DNA from 2 places in the Paenibacillus sp. FSL H7-0735 genome. Region 1 is predicted to be linked to the other one. Evidence: a T-box and tRNA genes for the amino acid it is inferred to sense, from the RefSeq annotation. Region 1 holds a T-box; the other holds one or more tRNA genes.
What was found. The T-box of region 1 lies ahead of trpS (tryptophan--tRNA ligase). A T-box ahead of a tRNA ligase gene usually reads a tRNA of that ligase, here a tRNA-Trp.
Positions count from the first base shown of each region.

Region 2: it has a tRNA-Trp gene. The T-box ahead of trpS (tryptophan--tRNA ligase) is inferred to sense a tRNA for this amino acid. The anticodon was not compared.

Region 1 covers NZ_JBBOZH010000001.1:3,223,994-3,232,219, reverse strand. Annotated here, with positions in the region: gene NSS82_RS14600 (pectate lyase family protein) at 1-338, shown strand, start outside; gene NSS82_RS14595 (DUF4179 domain-containing protein) at 1,129-2,250, opposite strand; gene NSS82_RS14590 (sigma-70 family RNA polymerase sigma factor) at 2,243-2,779, opposite strand; gene NSS82_RS14585 (winged helix-turn-helix transcriptional regulator) at 3,004-3,387, shown strand; gene NSS82_RS14580 (hypothetical protein) at 3,538-3,963, opposite strand; T-box leader at 4,161-4,443, shown strand; gene trpS (tryptophan--tRNA ligase) at 4,548-5,543, shown strand; gene NSS82_RS14570 (aminopeptidase) at 5,612-6,844, opposite strand; gene NSS82_RS14565 (hypothetical protein) at 6,949-7,407, opposite strand; gene NSS82_RS14560 (hypothetical protein) at 7,511-7,858, opposite strand; gene NSS82_RS14555 (VanZ family protein) at 8,050-8,226, shown strand, end outside.
Region 2 covers NZ_JBBOZH010000002.1:709,347-717,572, forward strand. Annotated here, with positions in the region: gene NSS82_RS30665 (ABC transporter permease) at 1-141, opposite strand, end outside; gene NSS82_RS30670 (ABC transporter permease) at 138-1,184, opposite strand; gene NSS82_RS30675 (ABC transporter ATP-binding protein) at 1,177-2,739, opposite strand; gene NSS82_RS30680 (BMP family ABC transporter substrate-binding protein) at 2,857-3,996, opposite strand; gene NSS82_RS30685 (AraC family transcriptional regulator) at 4,326-5,081, shown strand; tRNA gene NSS82_RS30690 (tRNA-Leu) at 5,219-5,297, opposite strand; tRNA gene NSS82_RS30695 (tRNA-Cys) at 5,312-5,385, opposite strand; tRNA gene NSS82_RS30700 (tRNA-Gly) at 5,396-5,470, opposite strand; tRNA gene NSS82_RS30705 (tRNA-Gln) at 5,477-5,551, opposite strand; tRNA gene NSS82_RS30710 (tRNA-His) at 5,571-5,646, opposite strand; tRNA gene NSS82_RS30715 (tRNA-His) at 5,690-5,765, opposite strand; tRNA gene NSS82_RS30720 (tRNA-Trp) at 5,789-5,862, opposite strand; tRNA gene NSS82_RS30725 (tRNA-Tyr) at 5,869-5,954, opposite strand; tRNA gene NSS82_RS30730 (tRNA-Thr) at 5,960-6,035, opposite strand; tRNA gene NSS82_RS30735 (tRNA-Phe) at 6,064-6,139, opposite strand; tRNA gene NSS82_RS30740 (tRNA-Asp) at 6,150-6,227, opposite strand; tRNA gene NSS82_RS30745 (tRNA-Met) at 6,253-6,329, opposite strand; tRNA gene NSS82_RS30750 (tRNA-Val) at 6,346-6,421, opposite strand; tRNA gene NSS82_RS30755 (tRNA-Glu) at 6,477-6,551, opposite strand; tRNA gene NSS82_RS30760 (tRNA-Ser) at 6,570-6,662, opposite strand; tRNA gene NSS82_RS30765 (tRNA-Asn) at 6,666-6,741, opposite strand; rRNA gene NSS82_RS30770 (23S ribosomal RNA) at 6,803-8,226, opposite strand, start outside.

The DNA of each region.
Region 1 (8,226 bases):
AAAGTTCTGTAATCATTGATGTAGTGAATCCACTTCGCAACAATCAAGCGGATGCGAGTAATAGCAAATATACGGGTGCAATCGCAGCTTTAGATACGATCTATTCACTAGATGGAGCAACATTCAGAGGAGACAGTACATCTAAGAACAGCCCTCTCTCCCCTGCACCCGCTGCCGTTAAAGCATTTGCATGGAACGGATTCACAACACTACCTTATAGCTACACTTCAGATGACCCAGTTAGTCTAAAATCTAGACTTACCGCTGTTGACGGTTCAGGGGCTGGCAAATTGTCCTGGTCAAACGAGGAATGGCTGAAAACAAGTTACAGTAACTAATTCGACTAATGCGACAAATGCGACTAACTAATCACTGAACACATACTCCCATAACTACACCGAGAAAAGTTACTAACTTAGTTGCCACATTAGCGCCACCTTTGCACCAAATTAGCGCCATATTAACACCAGATTAGCAAACTTTTGTACCGCACTAACGCCGCACTAACGCCACTTTTGTTCTGCCGAAATAGCTAAGACGCTCAGACGGTGATTTACTGTTTACTGTGCAGTATTTACGAGGTCAGACGACGATTTTACAGTTAACAGTGCAGTATTTACGAGGCCAGATGGTTCGGACTCAGGAGCCCTTATTTCGAAGAATCCGGGCATTTCGCAGTGCTATCGGACTCAGATGCAGCTATTCAACCCAATATGCTTAATTTTGGTGTGGATTTAGACCAATAAGAGCTATGCAGTCCGAAAACTCAGCAAAATGGTCAAAAAAGCCAAAATAGTTGCAATACAGTCCGTTAGGAGTGTTACGCGCGTGAGAAACATGAGGAACATGAGAAAAGTGAGAAACGTGAGGAGCCTGTGAAACATGAGGAGCCTGTGAAACGTGAGAAGCCTGAGGAACATTAAGAGCCTGTAGCCCGTGAGGAGCATTATGCACATACAGTCCCGATAGGAGCATTAGGAGTTTGTTCTCATTAACAAGTGATGCGTTTGGTGTTAATGGTAACTCACAAAGTTAGTATATTGTCCCAACAATAACAAAAAGGCCGCAACCAGCGGCCTTTTTCTATATTACGACTTCCAACGCATATTCACTAATATCGCTTACCGCTCATTTTTTCAGAATATCAATATACTCTTCTTTCTCTCGATCTTCCCCCGCACTAAGCTTCAAACGCAGTGACTTCGGGTGGTCCAACACATTGCTGCTGAAGTAACTTATAAATCCATCATCAGCTCCACTACCAGAATTCGGATTAATTTTAATGTCGTGCTTCCCAACCTGCGCAGTTAATTCATAGGGGAGCTTTTGAAACAGTTCATTTCGGACGATCCAATCCGTTTGCAATTCCTCATTTATCGTAAATTTGAGCGCTATGCTTAACGGAGAAAGCTCGACTTCGGCTAGTTTTACTTCCTGTCCGTCAATTTTGAAAGGGTGGTCCACAACTAACGTCTCCGTCTTCAGCTCCCAAAACTTAGGATCAATAGAGAAGTTTACTTTTAAACGATCAGAATACCGCATGTCAGATAAAACCGTTCCTGTTTTCGGTTTACTTAACATTCCCGGGTCTACAGAGGCAATCTGAAAATCCGCCACTACGTCTGTTGGCCTTGGTTTATTTCGGTCCAGTGAAAATACAGTTTTGCCGAGCCAAGTATATATGGTTCCCTCTGCGTGTGCTCCCATTCCGCCTCTATTCCCATTCTCCTCCATTACATCTCGTCCAGTTTCAGCATCTGTCAGCTTCACACTATTTACACTGTACACTTCCTGACCATCACTTGTTGTCCCTGTATACAGCAGCATGATTTTGTTTTCATCAGCAAGCACAGCATTCAGAGTAATTTTATATCCATTTGATTCAGCACTCTTATTAACGATTTGTACATAATCATTCCGGATTGCAGACTCTAAAGTAAGAGCATCAATATCAGCTGCAGCCAATGCTTTAAAAGGCTCCAATACGCCCCAATCGAACGTTTCAACACTCGAAGTCCCTTGCTGTGGCATCAGCTGGGTTGGATTGAAGAACAGCAGGCCCGCTATCATCACTGCAGCCGCCAGCACAGACATCGCGCTTTTTGTGAACATTAACCTTCTGCCACGTTTCTTGCCTAATTCCAAGCCTGCTTGGATCGCATAGATTTGAGCGGCTGCATTCTCTATTTTTTGTTCTTGTGGGATACGTTCGGCATCGCTTAACATGGCAAGCTCCTCTTGACTACTCATTGTTCCATTCACCCCGATTCTTTATGATGGTTCGCAACTGCTTGAGCCCTTTATGCTGCCAAGTCTTAACCGTTCCCTCGGGTTTATTCATAATGTTAGCGATCTCAGTCAAGGTCATATCGTTGTAGTATTTTAGCAGCAGCACATGGCGATACTTGGGCTTAACCTGCTCAAGTGCCCACAACATTTCCATCCGATGATGGCCAATATGTGTGACCTGTTCTCCTATTCTTTCATCTACCAGCGGCATGGAACGTTTTCTTCGTCTTTGTTCATCTATACAGACATAAATTAGAATTCGAATAATCCATGATTTGAATGCTTTGGGGTCCTTTAATGTTTTTCTTTTAATCCAGGCCCGGCAAGTCATTTCCTGCATCGCTTCCAGCGCATCGTTTCGGTTCCGCAAGTAACTATAAGCAATACTGTACAGTTGTTCTCTATGTACCAATATCGAATCGTAAAAATCCGTCTCGCTCCGAGTATCAAGAATCGTTACTTTTTTCATTTCTGCATTAGTCATCGTCATGTCCTTCCTTAGCCTCCCCTCTTCAACCTTTCATAGATTAAGACGGGGGAGGTATAGAAACGGTTTTTGTTTCGTTTAACTTTTTTTGCCCAAAGCTCTCTAAATTATAGCATTCTATAAAAATTGAACGAAAAATGTTATGATAGGTTAAATTGGACATAATCAATAGTACGCACTTAAAAGTGCCATAGGCACTAAAAAGTACCCATACCATGGAGGTTATCATGACAACAACACCAACAACAACTGTCAAGAAAAAATACAATATTTCTGTTGAAGCCACACTAGAGGTCATCGGAGGGAAATGGAAATGCGTAATTCTATGTCATTTAACTCATGGCAAAAAACGCACCTCCGAGTTAAAACAGTTGATGCCCGGCATTACTCAAAAAATGTTAACCCAGCAGCTACGCGAGCTTGAGGCAGATGGAATCATCAACCGAATTGTTTATAATCAGGTTCCACCAAAAGTAGAATACGAGCTTAGTGAATATGGTGATAGTTTAAGCGATATTTTGACTGCATTATGTAATTGGGGAGAACAACATATCATTAAGCAATTCGGCGATAAATACGCTGTTTTAGAGGATAACATTTTAAATAAATAAACCGCTCTATCAAGGGTATGGTTGGATATTTATGCTGCGAGAGTTGTACTTCAATTATACGTTCATGAAAAAAGGACAGCTGAATCAAATCGATTCAACTGTCCAAAGCTTTGATTCACCCGTCCCTTGAATGGCGCACAGGAACATAACTTAAATTACGCCCTCTCCTCCAATTGCAGTTGCTGTGAATGATATGGGTCCAAATAGATTTATAGGCAAGTTGCTATCATTCTGAATTACCAATTCATAGTTGTGGACTCCAATATAAGCACCATCAACCCACTGAGCACTTAATTGAATATCAGTAATTGTAGTAAAACGATAAAAGGATCTATAAATATCGACTCCAGCTCGTCGGATGATAACAAGAAATTGGCTATTAGCAAGTGCAGTAAGACTAAAACTACCATTTAACTCGACTCTACTGGAGAAAGAAGCCGGATTAGCCGGACTAATATTTACTTGCGCTGTGGCTAAACCCGCTCCAGCTCCAGGAATCCCTGCAACCGTTATAGCTGTAGTAAACGGATCTAACGGGATTTTTGCCTGTGACCCATAACTTATTATTGTCGCCATTTATCATCACTCCATTTCAAGGTTATAGAGTAGTATATTGTGAATCCGCAATGATAGATTGGACTAAATTCCTGATGATTATATACATTTAAGGTATACTTTGCTAGATCATATAAACCTAGTTACCTTGTCAATCACCATACGATTTCCACTCATTGACAACACCCCTGTTCAGAATTACAATAATTCACATATCATGAACAACGATGACAAAGGGTAAGTAGACAGACGAACATGGTCTTCAGAGAGCCGGTGGTAGGTGCGAACCGGTGACCAGCGTATGCTCGAATGGCCTTTATAGTTGTTTTTCCGAACTATTTTAATGGATGCAGTAGGGAAAACCGGGGTTCCCGCCGTTATCAAGGGACCTGTATCGAGAATTAATTCAACCTCTCCGTACAGGTAAGAGAAGATCGAAAGCCAAGAATCGTAAGGTGACACGATCATTTAAGGTGGTACCACGACAACTTCGTCCTTATTGGATGAGGTTTTTTTGTCATTTAAAGGAGGTGATGGCCATGGATGATGGCTGGTGGTGGCGACTCGAGTGTAACCAAATGCTAAATAACAGGAGGAATTTTTATATGATGAACGAACGTGTCTTAACTGGAGATCGAGTGACTGGAAAGCTTCACCTTGGCCATTACGCCGGCAGCTTGCAGACCCGAGTAGCCCTTCAGGAGCAATATGAAACTTTTGTGTTTTTAGCGGATATTCAAGCCCTAACGACCCATTTTGATCGTCCGCAGCTGCTGGGTCAACATCTGCATGAGATCACACTGGACTATTTATCTGCGGGTATAAATCCGGAGAAAACAACTATATTTATTCAATCGATGATCCCTGAAATCGCAGAGCTGACCATCTTGTTCTCTATGTTTGTTACTGTGAATTCTTTACGGCATAATCCCACGATTAAAGCCGAATCAAAAAATTCCAGCTTAGATGAATTGTATTACGGTTTTCTAGGTTATCCAGTTAGTCAGACTGCTGACATAACTTTTTGTAAAGCAACGATCATTCCTGTAGGAGAAGACCAACTCCCCCATCTGGAATTAACCCGTAAAATCGTCCGCAGATTCAACGAGCTGTACAGCCCGATACTGGTGGAACCCAAAGCGCTGATCAGTGAGACGCCGAGACTTGTGGGTACGGATGGCAACGCTAAAATGAGTAAAAGCCTTGGCAATGCCATCGAGCTGGACTCCACTAAGGAAGAAATCACCTTCAAGATAAGAAAAGCCACAACCGATCCTGCGCGTGTGCATAAAAATGATCCTGGACATCCAGATATCTGTCCTATTTTTGCTTATCATGGTGCTTTTCGCTCAGCGGGGGTAACCGAAATTCGTGAAGGCTGTGAGCGGGGTACCATGGGTTGTTCTGCTTGCAAACAGTTGATTTCGACAGCTCTAGATCAGCTTATAGAACCGATGCGAGAGCGACGTTCCTATTATGCTACTAAGCCCAAGCTTGTGCAGGAAATCTTAATCTCTGGAACACAGCATGCCCGCAGCATTGCTCAGGAAACAATGGCCGAAGTACGTGAGGCTATGAGTCTTAACTATTTTTCAATCTAAAAATGATATTTATAGGTACTCAAAAAAGCCGGAAGCTCATTGGAAGAGATCCGGCTTTTTTCTTCTCCTTACAACACCCAATTTCCCTTACGGAATACGGGTTCAATCGTGCCGTCCGCCAGCTCTCCGTCAATATCCAGCTCTGCCGAACCGATCATAAAATCGACATGAGTTAAGCTGACATTAGCTCCTCTAGCCACAAGCTCTTCGTTCGTAAGCTTTGTGCCGCCTTCAATATTTACAGGATAAGCACTTCCTAGCGCGAAATGGCAGGAGGCATTCTCATCAATCCCTGTATTGTAAAAAATGCGGTTCAAGCGAGAGATTGGAGAATCATGCTGCACTAAGGCTACTTCTCCTAGATAAGATGCACCTTCATCCGTTGCCAGCAGTGAGGTTAAATGCTCACGTCCGGATTCAGCTTCATAAGCTACGACTTTCCCCTTTTCAAAAGTGAATGAAAGTCCTTCAACTAAACGTCCATTCAAATTAAGAGGGAGCGTGCTTCTAACTGTGCCATTCACTCCAGTACGATGGGGCATGGAATAAATCTCTTCCGTTGGCATATTAGCAACAAAATAAACACCTTTATCATTCTCACCGCCACCCCCGCGCCATAAATGGCCTTCCGGAAGCTCTACATGCAGATCCGTTCCCGGAGCACGGTAATGCAGGCTTTTATAACGTTTAGCGTTCATTCTATCCTGACTTTCTTTCAACTGACCAATATGCTCTCTCCAAGCAGCTACCGGATCATCGCTGCCCACACGATTCATCTGGAATACAGCTTCCCACATCGCCTCTACCCGCTCTTCTTCAGGAAGATCGGCAAAAACCTTGTTCGCCCAAGCACGTGTTGGCGCTTTGACCAGAGACCAGCTGATTTTGCTGTTCCGAGTATATTTGGAGTAGTTCTTGCGAGCAATAGCTGCTGCTTTGACTGCTCTAGATACCTTAGAAGAATCAATACCATTAAACAGTTCCGGATCAGGTACTTTAATATGTAAGATGGCACCATTTTCTTCCGCGAATTTCTCCATCATCTCAGCCTGCCACTGTGGATAGTAATCGAAAGAATCCTCTGGGGCTTTTTCATAACGGATCCGTGTAGTTGCTTCATCGTCCCAGTCAACAATTACATATTTAGCTCCCGCTTCATAGGCTTTCGCTACAATCAAGCGAGTAAGTTCTGCGGTTTCTATCGGTGCATGTACCATAAGGACTTGTCCAGGCTGTACATTTACTCCTACTTTTACAACTAGGTTCGCGTATTTCTCCAGCATTACTTCAAAATCTTTCATGAATTCTCTTCCTCCATCTCTAGGGTTGCTATAAGCACTCGGTCAGCTTCACTTCTTATTTTAACGCAAAACGAGGATAGTTGCGATTCGATTTAGATTCTCAGTTACTTCACTTCAGGTATTTCCCCTGTATAGACACCTAGATCATTCTTATGAATCTCTACGTTGGACATTCCGATCTGCTTATCATTATGGTAAGCAATCACTATGATCTTGGTATCCTGAGGCTCATCTATTTGTTTATTATTTCCATCCATTGGACTCCAATAAATTTGATCTCCAGATTTGATTTTCAGCTCAAGACCTTTGTTATGCACCTTGTAGTCAGGGGGGTTCCATAACAATAAATTGCCGGACGTAACCTGTATCTTAATAACATTCGCCCCTTCAGCAGTTATAAGCATAGGTAATCCTGGAGCACTACTATCAGTCACCCTGTATTCCGCTGTTGGGAACATAACATCCGGTTTTACCTCAAGTGATTGATTATCATGCCGCAAGATAAACAAGAAAAAAAGTAAAATCGTTAAGCCCATGACGCCTCCGATGATTATTTTTTTCACTATTCAACCTCCCATCCACCCTAATACTGTAACATATTCCCTTAATCTGGACAGTTATCAGCCAAATAAAGCGGCTCCCACAAGGAACCGCTCACTTGAATCACTATTTTTTATCCACCTGCAGCAGTGTTACGGTCTTCAAAGTATAAGTATGCATGATTTTATCCTCTGAAATTACATTCAACTTGGTCAAGCTTGCCACCTTTGCCGGATCTGATTTGGAGAGCAAACGCCACACTTCAGGGTCCGATAAGGTCTCATATAACTTTGCATCATCATATTCTTTGCGGTTTTGCACGACCAGCTTCACTTTATAGCTGCCAATTTCAGTCTCGGTGGTTTCCTGCTCACTACAATAATTTAAAATATCCTGACGAAGCTCGGCCAATTCTTTTTCAATATCTTTTTGCTTTTGCTTGAGCCGATAATACTGCTGAACCTTTTTCTCCATCCACTTCACGCTCCTTCATAGACATATGTATGCCGGAAACGTTCGATAAATTAGTTGAGTTCCCTATCATAAAAACTTATAATGAGCCGGGGATAGCTTATTTCCAAGTAGAGTCAAATTTCTTATAAAAACAATACCACGGCAGGTGACCTATGTTTCATTCGTACTTATTTCCAATTTCGTATGCGTTCATGATGTTTCCAATAGCAGCGCTGGTCTTCACACTTCCTTTTCTTATCGTACAATACCGCAGACATGGCTATATACATAAGCTCAGAGCTTTAATCCTATATCTGCTGCTGCTCTATCTGATGAACGCTTATTTTCTTGTCTTGCTTCCTTTTCCATCCTCCCGGCACAATGCTGCA
Region 2 (8,226 bases), on a different contig from region 1:
GATACCCTCCATCCCAATGTTAATGATCCCTGCACGGTTGGAGATGAGTGCGCCGAGCGCGGCGAACAGAATCGGGGTCGTCACGCGAAGGACAGAGAACGCAAAGTCAGTTGTAAAAATTACATCAAACAAACTGTTCACGCTTCCTTCGCCTCCTTCAAGAGCATCCGATTTTTCCAGAACTTCAGAAATTGCTCAGCCGAAATCAGAAGAATGATAATTGCCTGTATAATTGAGATCATCTCTGAAGGTACATCAGACAGTCGCGACATCATGTCAGCCCCAATTCGAATGTACGCTAGGAACAATGCAGAGCCGATTACGGACAGCGGATTATTTTTGGCTAACATCGCTACAAGGGCACCATCCAAACCATAACCAGGCAGTGACGTCCATTGGAAACGGTTATACATCCCCAGCACTTCTACGGAACCCCCCATACCTGCGATAAAACCTGCAATCAAGTGAACGAGAATAATAACCTTGGCTGTCTTCATACCGGAATAACGGGCAAAGTCCCGGTTGATGCCTGTCATGCGCAGCTCATATCCCCATTTCGTTTTGTATAGGAATAGATGAGCTGCAATAATAAGCACGATAACGATAATAAGACCGGTATGAATCCGGGTGCCCGAGACCATTTTACTCAGCAGTGCCGTTTTCTCGAATTTGTAGGATACATTGGCAAAAGCTTTAGCATCACGTAGATGATAGTTCAGTAGGTATAGCCCTACTCCGAACAAAATATTATTGAACATTAAGGATGTAACCAACTCATTAGCATTCCATTTTGCCTTCAGAATACCAGGTATTGTTGAGAGCAACGCTCCTACAATTGAACCTGCAGCAATAGCTACCATCGGATGCAGCCAGCCGTCCAACGTTAAATGAATAGCCAATACGGAAGTTACAACACCGGAGAAATAGAAAATCCCTTCAGCTCCCAGGTTGAACATATTGGCTCGAAACAACAAGGATACTGCCAACCCAGTGAACATGAGCGGAATCGCCATCTCAATCACATTACCAATATGACCTTTACTGGATAACGGCTCTAATAGGAATATACCAATCGTCTTCACAGGCTGATTACTGACCAAAGAGATGATCAGAAAGGCAATAGCGAGTGCAATAACGATTACCGCCGATGTCCGAATGTACTCAAAATATTTAACTTTAAACATGATTTACGGCCCTCCCGATGTGCTCCTCGTCCTGTCGATGAATCCCCAGCATATAAAGACCTAATTCTTCCTCACTAACCTTAGAGGGCTCCTCGAAAAAGGCAACAATCTTACCCTCGTACATTACTAGCAGACTATCGCTGATCTCCAAGATCTCATTCAAATCTGCCGACACTAGCAAAATCGCGCAATCGTCTGAACGTAATTCCAACAACTTTTGATGTATGAACTGGGCTGCGCCTATATCCACACCCCGTGTCGGCTGTTCTGCAATAAGCAGCTGCGGTTCAGTCGAACACTCTCTAGCTACGACTACCTTCTGCATGTTACCACCTGACAACATTCCTATGGGCTGAGAAGGTCCTGAACAGCGGACTTTAAATTCCTCTACAAGGGATACTGCTAGCTTGGCAATTCGTGAGCCATTCAAAAAAAGACCTTTATTCATTGCTTTTGTACGATACTGAGTAGATAGCAGATTATCAGCTATACTTGCCTCACTAGCGATCCCTTGCCGCATCCGATCCTCCGGTATATAGGAAACGCCTAGCTTACGAATATCCAAAATATCCGATTCACGGATATCCTTTCCCTTCACTAGTACAGAGCCCTGACTTGAGACACCTCTCAAGCTACCTGTAAGAGCTTCAATGAGCTGTGTCTGCCCGTTGCCTTCTACACCAGCAATCCCAACGATCTGCCCACCACGTACCGCAAAATTGATATCCGACAATAATGCTTTGCCATCTGCATCATTCACACTGAGTCCCTGCACCGTTAGTACTGGCTCACTAACAGCCAGAATCTCTTTGTCATATTTCAGCACGACGTCTCTGCCGACCATTAGTCGCGAGATTTCCTGTTCTGTCACATCCTGTGTTTGAAAAACACCTTCACTACGGCCGCTGCGCATAATCGTAATTCTGTCGCAAATCGCTTTGACTTCCTTTAATTTGTGCGAAATAAAAACTATCGTATGACCCTGTTCCCTTAATTGCTTAAGCTCGCGGAACAATTCCTCTGTTTCCTGTGGAGTCAACACCGCAGTCGGCTCATCAAGCACCAGAATTTTCGCACCACGCAGCAGCGCCTTAAGAATCTCAACCTTTTGCTTCATCCCAACTGTAAGATCCTCTACTTTTGCTTTAGGATCCACGGCCAGATTGTATTTCCTTGCGGTCTCTTCCGTCATGCGCACAGCCTCGGCATAATTAATGCCAACTCCTCTGCGCGGCTCCATACCCAGCACCATATTCTCTGCCACCGTAAACGAAGGTACCAACATGAAATGCTGGTGGACCATGCCGATGCCTCTATCAATGGCGTCCTGAGCGGATTGCAGCTTCACTTTTTCACCCTTGATATAGATCTCGCCTTCACTTGGCTCTTCCATGCCGAACATAATTTTCATTAAAGTCGATTTACCAGCACCGTTCTCACCTGCAATCGCATGTATTTCTCCCTCACGTAAAGAAAAATGCACGTCTTTATTTGCAACGACGCCATTGGGATATACCTTGGTAATTCCCCGCATTTCCAGCAGAGCTTTGTACATAGGTCTCAACGCCTTTCAACTTGGAGGTCTGCAAAAATATACAGCTGGAATTCCCCTGACTAGAAGAATCTCCAACTGTAGGTTTATCTCTATAGAGCTGATCTTAAGATTTAAAGCTTAAGGCTTAACTGCGTTACGAATAGCTTCTACCTCTGCAGTTTCCATCCCCATCGCATTATCCACTTTAATTTCTTTATTGATCAGCTTTTGCTTCACTTCTTCAACCTTGGCCTGAAGATCAGCCGGGAATACATTTTTATAAATATCATTCTCAGCAATACCTACACCATCATCTACAAAGCTCAACACATCACGTTTGCCCATTTCTAGCGTTCCCTCTTGCAATCTCTTCACTGCACCTAGAATAGCCGTATCAATCTTTTTAATAGATGAAGTAACGATTAGATTTGCTTTTTCACTATCCGTATCGTTAATCAACATTGCCTGATCGGAGTCTACACCGATTGCATATTTTTTCTTCTCTTTAGCTGCGTCAAAGATCCCAAGACCTGTACCCCCAGCCACGTTAAAAATAACATCCACACCGGAGTTATATTGAATTAGAGACAGCTCCTTACCTTTTGCCGGGTTAACAAAATCACCAGCGTACGACACAGCCACTTTTACATCAGGATCAACGTACTGAGCACCTTGAATGTAGCCGACCAAGAAAGCATTAATCCCCGGAATATCCATACCGCCCACAAACCCAATCACATTCTCAGGGGTAGCATTCGGCATATCCGATTGTGTAGCTAATGCTGCTACGGCACCTGCCAAGAAAGATACTTCATTTGTCGCATAAGACATGTTGTACATGTTATCTGGTGCTTCATCGATGTCGGTATCATAATTAATGAATTTTTTGTCTGGATACAATTCTGCCGTTGCATTAAACATCTCTGTAATTTCAGAACCGCCAGAAATAATTACATCCCAATCCTCGGAAGCGATATCGTTAAATGTAGGCTCCCATTTCGTTTTATCAACGCCCATTTCAACAACCTTTGTTACTGCACCTAGTTCATTCTTAACCTTTTGCAAGCCGTTATTAGCGGAATCAAAAAATGATTTATCCCCAAGTGTCCCCGGAATCAGCAATACAACCTTGAGTTTATCCCCTGAACCTGTTTCTCCACCCTCAGCAGCGTTTGATCCAGTATTCGCAGAAGAACCGTTATTGGACGTGTTATTCCCACATGCTGTGACCAGAACCATCACCATTAATAACAACAAAGAAAGAACTTTTTTATTCATTACTCTATTCCACCCCTAATTTTAGTTGGTTAGTAATCCGGCAGAATCCCCATCTTCACCCATTGTATAATTCACGGTTCAAATGGAAATTCTCTTTTTTCCAAATAAAGTATCATTAAAAGTAATAAATTTAACGTTTAGGCTCAAAAATAGCAATAAAAATACCATTATTATTAATAATCCGCTTTATTTCCGAACGAGATGGCCAGTCAGGTTGCGAACTTTCGGATTTATTGATACGATCATAACAAATATTATTAAAAATAATTATATGATTTCGGTCATAGTTTTGTACGATTCGGCTAAAACATAAGTATTGGAGGATCATCATGGATCGTGTTCTATATATTGTAAGTGCCACACATGAGCTAAATACTTATATCCCTCCACACCAGCATGAATGCTACGAACTAGTCTATTATTTACAGGGGGTAGGGACAACCAATGTTGGCCCCCGAAGTTACCATTTTCGCTCCTCTTCTTTCGCGCTTGTGCCACCCAATCATAAACATGACGAGCACCACCGTGAGGATGCAAATGTATTATTTGTAGGCTTCCACTCGGAACACCCTAATATGAGTAATCTGCTCGGCGTATATGAAGATGATAAAGATCAGACCGTTCTTCAAATCCTGCTGCGAATGAAAGCAGAGTTTACACGCAAGCAAGACGGATTCTCTGAGCTTCTAAACCTACAAATGAGCGAGATTACCGTCCATCTTATGAGGCTTCTTAGTGCCTCTGGATATCAATCCCCAACAGAAGACCGAGTACAATATGTCCTTAATTATATGAATGAGCATTATCGCCATAAATTGTCCGTCGAAACACTATCAGAAATGTCCGGATATAGCTACGATCGTTTTCGCCATCTATTTAAAGAACGGTTCGGGTCTTCACCCCTGCGGTATTTGCTGTTAAAACGCCTGGATTATGCAAAATCTCTATTACGTCATACTCAGATGCAAATCTCTGAAGTATCTGCTGCTGCAGGTTTTGTGAACGATGCCCAATTCTGCAATATGTTTAAACGAGAAATAGGTCATACCCCGCGAGCATTCCGCATTAATAATCAATCAGGTTAATCACTAATCAGATTAAAAAAAGCCGTTGAAATAGAGAAACTCCTCTATTCAACGGCTTAATCCTGTAAAACTAAGAACATAAAGAAAAAAGGTTAGTAAGATTGCTTATAAAAGCATTCTTACTAACCTTTTTAAGATACCGGCGAGAGGACTCGAACCTCCACGGTTTCCCACTCGATTTTGAGTCGAGCGCGTCTGCCATTCCGCCACGCCGGCACATATGAACTAAATGGAGGCGCCACCCAGATTTGAACTGGGGATAAAGCTTTTGCAGAGCTTTGCCTTACCACTTGGCTATGGCGCCATGTAAATTTTGGAGCGGACGACGGGAATCGAACCCGCGACCCTCGCCTTGGCAAGGCGATGCTCTACCGCTGAGCCACGTCCGCATAAAATGGCTGGGGATATAGGATTCGAACCTATGAGTGACGGAGTCAAAGTCCGTTGCCTTACCGCTTGGCTAATCCCCAATAACATTTTAAAGTAAAATGGGGCGACTGATGGGTCTCGAACCCACGAATGCCGGAACCACAATCCGGTGCGTTAACCCCTTCGCCACAGTCGCCATATTAAGTTGATATTGTTGCCATTATTCATTTTAAAGAAAATGGGGCGGCCGATGGGTCTCGAACCCACGAATGCCGGAACCACAATCCGGTGCGTTAACCCCTTCGCCACGGCCGCCATATTAAACTTTAGAAAGAACTTGGCAGGGGCAGCAGGAATTGAACCCACACCAACGGTTTTGGAGACCGTTGTTCTACCTTTAAACTATGCCCCTAAAAACTGGTGGAGGATGATGGATTCGAACCACCGAACACTTACGTGAGCAGATTTACAGTCTGATGCGTTTGGCCACTTCGCTAATCCTCCAAGGATGGTGCCGGCGAGAGGACTTGAACCCCCAACCTACTGATTACAAGTCAGTTGCTCTACCAATTGAGCTACACCGGCATGGCACTCATTCTTTTGTGATGATAAATGGTGGCTCGGGACGGAATCGAACCGCCGACACGAGGATTTTCAGTCCTCTGCTCTACCGACTGAGCTACCGAGCCATGATGAAAATGGCGGAACCGACGGGATTCGAACCCGCGATCTCCTGCGTGACAGGCAGGCATGTTAGGCCAACTACACCACGGTTCCAAAAGATATAATTGCTTAAGTTAATTGGTTGCGGGGGCAGGATTTGAACCTGCGGCCTTCGGGTTATGAGCCCGACGAGCTACCGGGCTGCTCCACCCCGCGCCAGTAAAATATGTTATGGTGGAGGCTGAGGGGATCGAACCCCCGACCCTCTGCTTGTAAGGCAGATGCTCTCCCAGCTGAGCTAAGCCTCCATAAACAACAATTGTTATTGTACCAAAGTCCACTAGGATAAATCAAGTGAAAATTTGGTGACCCGTATGGGATTCGAACCCATGTTACCTCCGTGAAAGGGAGGTGTCTTAACCCCTTGACCAACGGGCCATACTAATTAAAAATTTGTGGCGGAGAGAGAGGGATTCGAACCCTCGAGACGCTTGTGGCGCCTACACGATTTCCAATCGTGCTCCTTCGGCCAAACTCGGACACCTCTCCATATGGCTCCCCGAACAGGACTCGAACCTGTGACAACTCGATTAACAGTCGAGTGCTCTACCAACTGAGCTATCAGGGAATATTCATACCAGGCTTAATCGCCTGAAAACTGAATCCGAAACGAATCTGCATTCTAAGTATAGGATAAGCCCTCGACCGATTAGTATTGGTCAGCTCCATGCATTGCTGCACTTCCACCTCCAACCTATCTACCTCGTCGTCTTCAAGGGGTCTTACTAATTGGGAAATCTCATCTTGAGGGGGGCTTCACGCTTAGATGCTTTCAGCGCTTATCCCGTCCGTACGTAGCTACCCAGCCATGCTCCTGGCGGAACAACTGGTGCACCAGCGGTACGTCCATCCCGGTCCTCTCGTACTAAGGACAGCTCCTCTCAAATTTCCTGCGCCCACGACAGATAGGGACCGAACTGTCTCACGACGTTCTGAACCCAGCTCGCGTACCGCTTTAATGGGCGAACAGCCCAACCCTTGGGACCTACTTCAGCCCCAGGATGCGATGAGCCGACATCGAGGTGCCAAACCTCCCCGTCGATGTGGACTCTTGGGGGAGATAAGCCTGTTATCCCCAGGGTAGCTTTTATCCGTTGAGCGATGGCCCTTCCATGCGGTACCACCGGATCACTAAGTCCGACTTTCGTCCCTGCTCGACTTGTAGGTCTCGCAGTCAAGCTCCCTTATGCCTTTGCACTCTGCGAATGATTTCCAACCATTCTGAGGGAACCTTGGAACGCCTCCGTTACTCTTTAGGAGGCGACCGCCCCAGTCAAACTGCCCGCCTGACACGGTCCCCGTACCCGATTAGGGTACTAGGTTAGAACCTAGATACGATCAGGGTGGTATCCCAACGGCGCCTCCACCGAAGCTTGCGCTCCGATTTCTACGGCTCCCACCTATCCTGTACAGATCGTACCCAAATTCAATATCAAGCTGCAGTAAAGCTCCATGGGGTCTTTCCGTCTTGTCGCGGGTAACCTGCATCTTCACAGGTATTAAAATTTCACCGGATCTCTCGTTGAGACAGCGCCCAAGTCGTTACGCCATTCGTGCGGGTCAGAATTTACCTGACAAGGAATTTCGCTACCTTAGGACCGTTATAGTTACGGCCGCCGTTTACTGGGGCTTCGGTTCATAGCTTCGGGTTACCCCTAACCACTCCCCTTAACCTTCCAGCACCGGGCAGGCGTCAGCCCGTATACTTCGCCTTGCGGCTTCGCACAGACCTGTGTTTTTGCTAAACAGTCGCTTGGGCCTTTTCACTGCGGCCCCCTCGTGCTATTCACACTACCGGGGCACCCCTTCTCCCGAAGTTACGGGGTCATTTTGCCGAGTTCCTTAACGAGAGTTCTTCCGCGCGCCTTAGAATTCTCTTCTCGCCTACCTGTGTCGGTTTGCGGTACGGGCACCTTCTCCTGGCTAGAGGCTTTTCTTGGCAGTGTGAGATCATGACCTTCGCTACTATAATTTTCGCTCCCCATCACAGCCCAGCCTTAACGATGTGCGGATTTGCCTACACATCAGCCTCACTGCTTAGACGGACATCCAT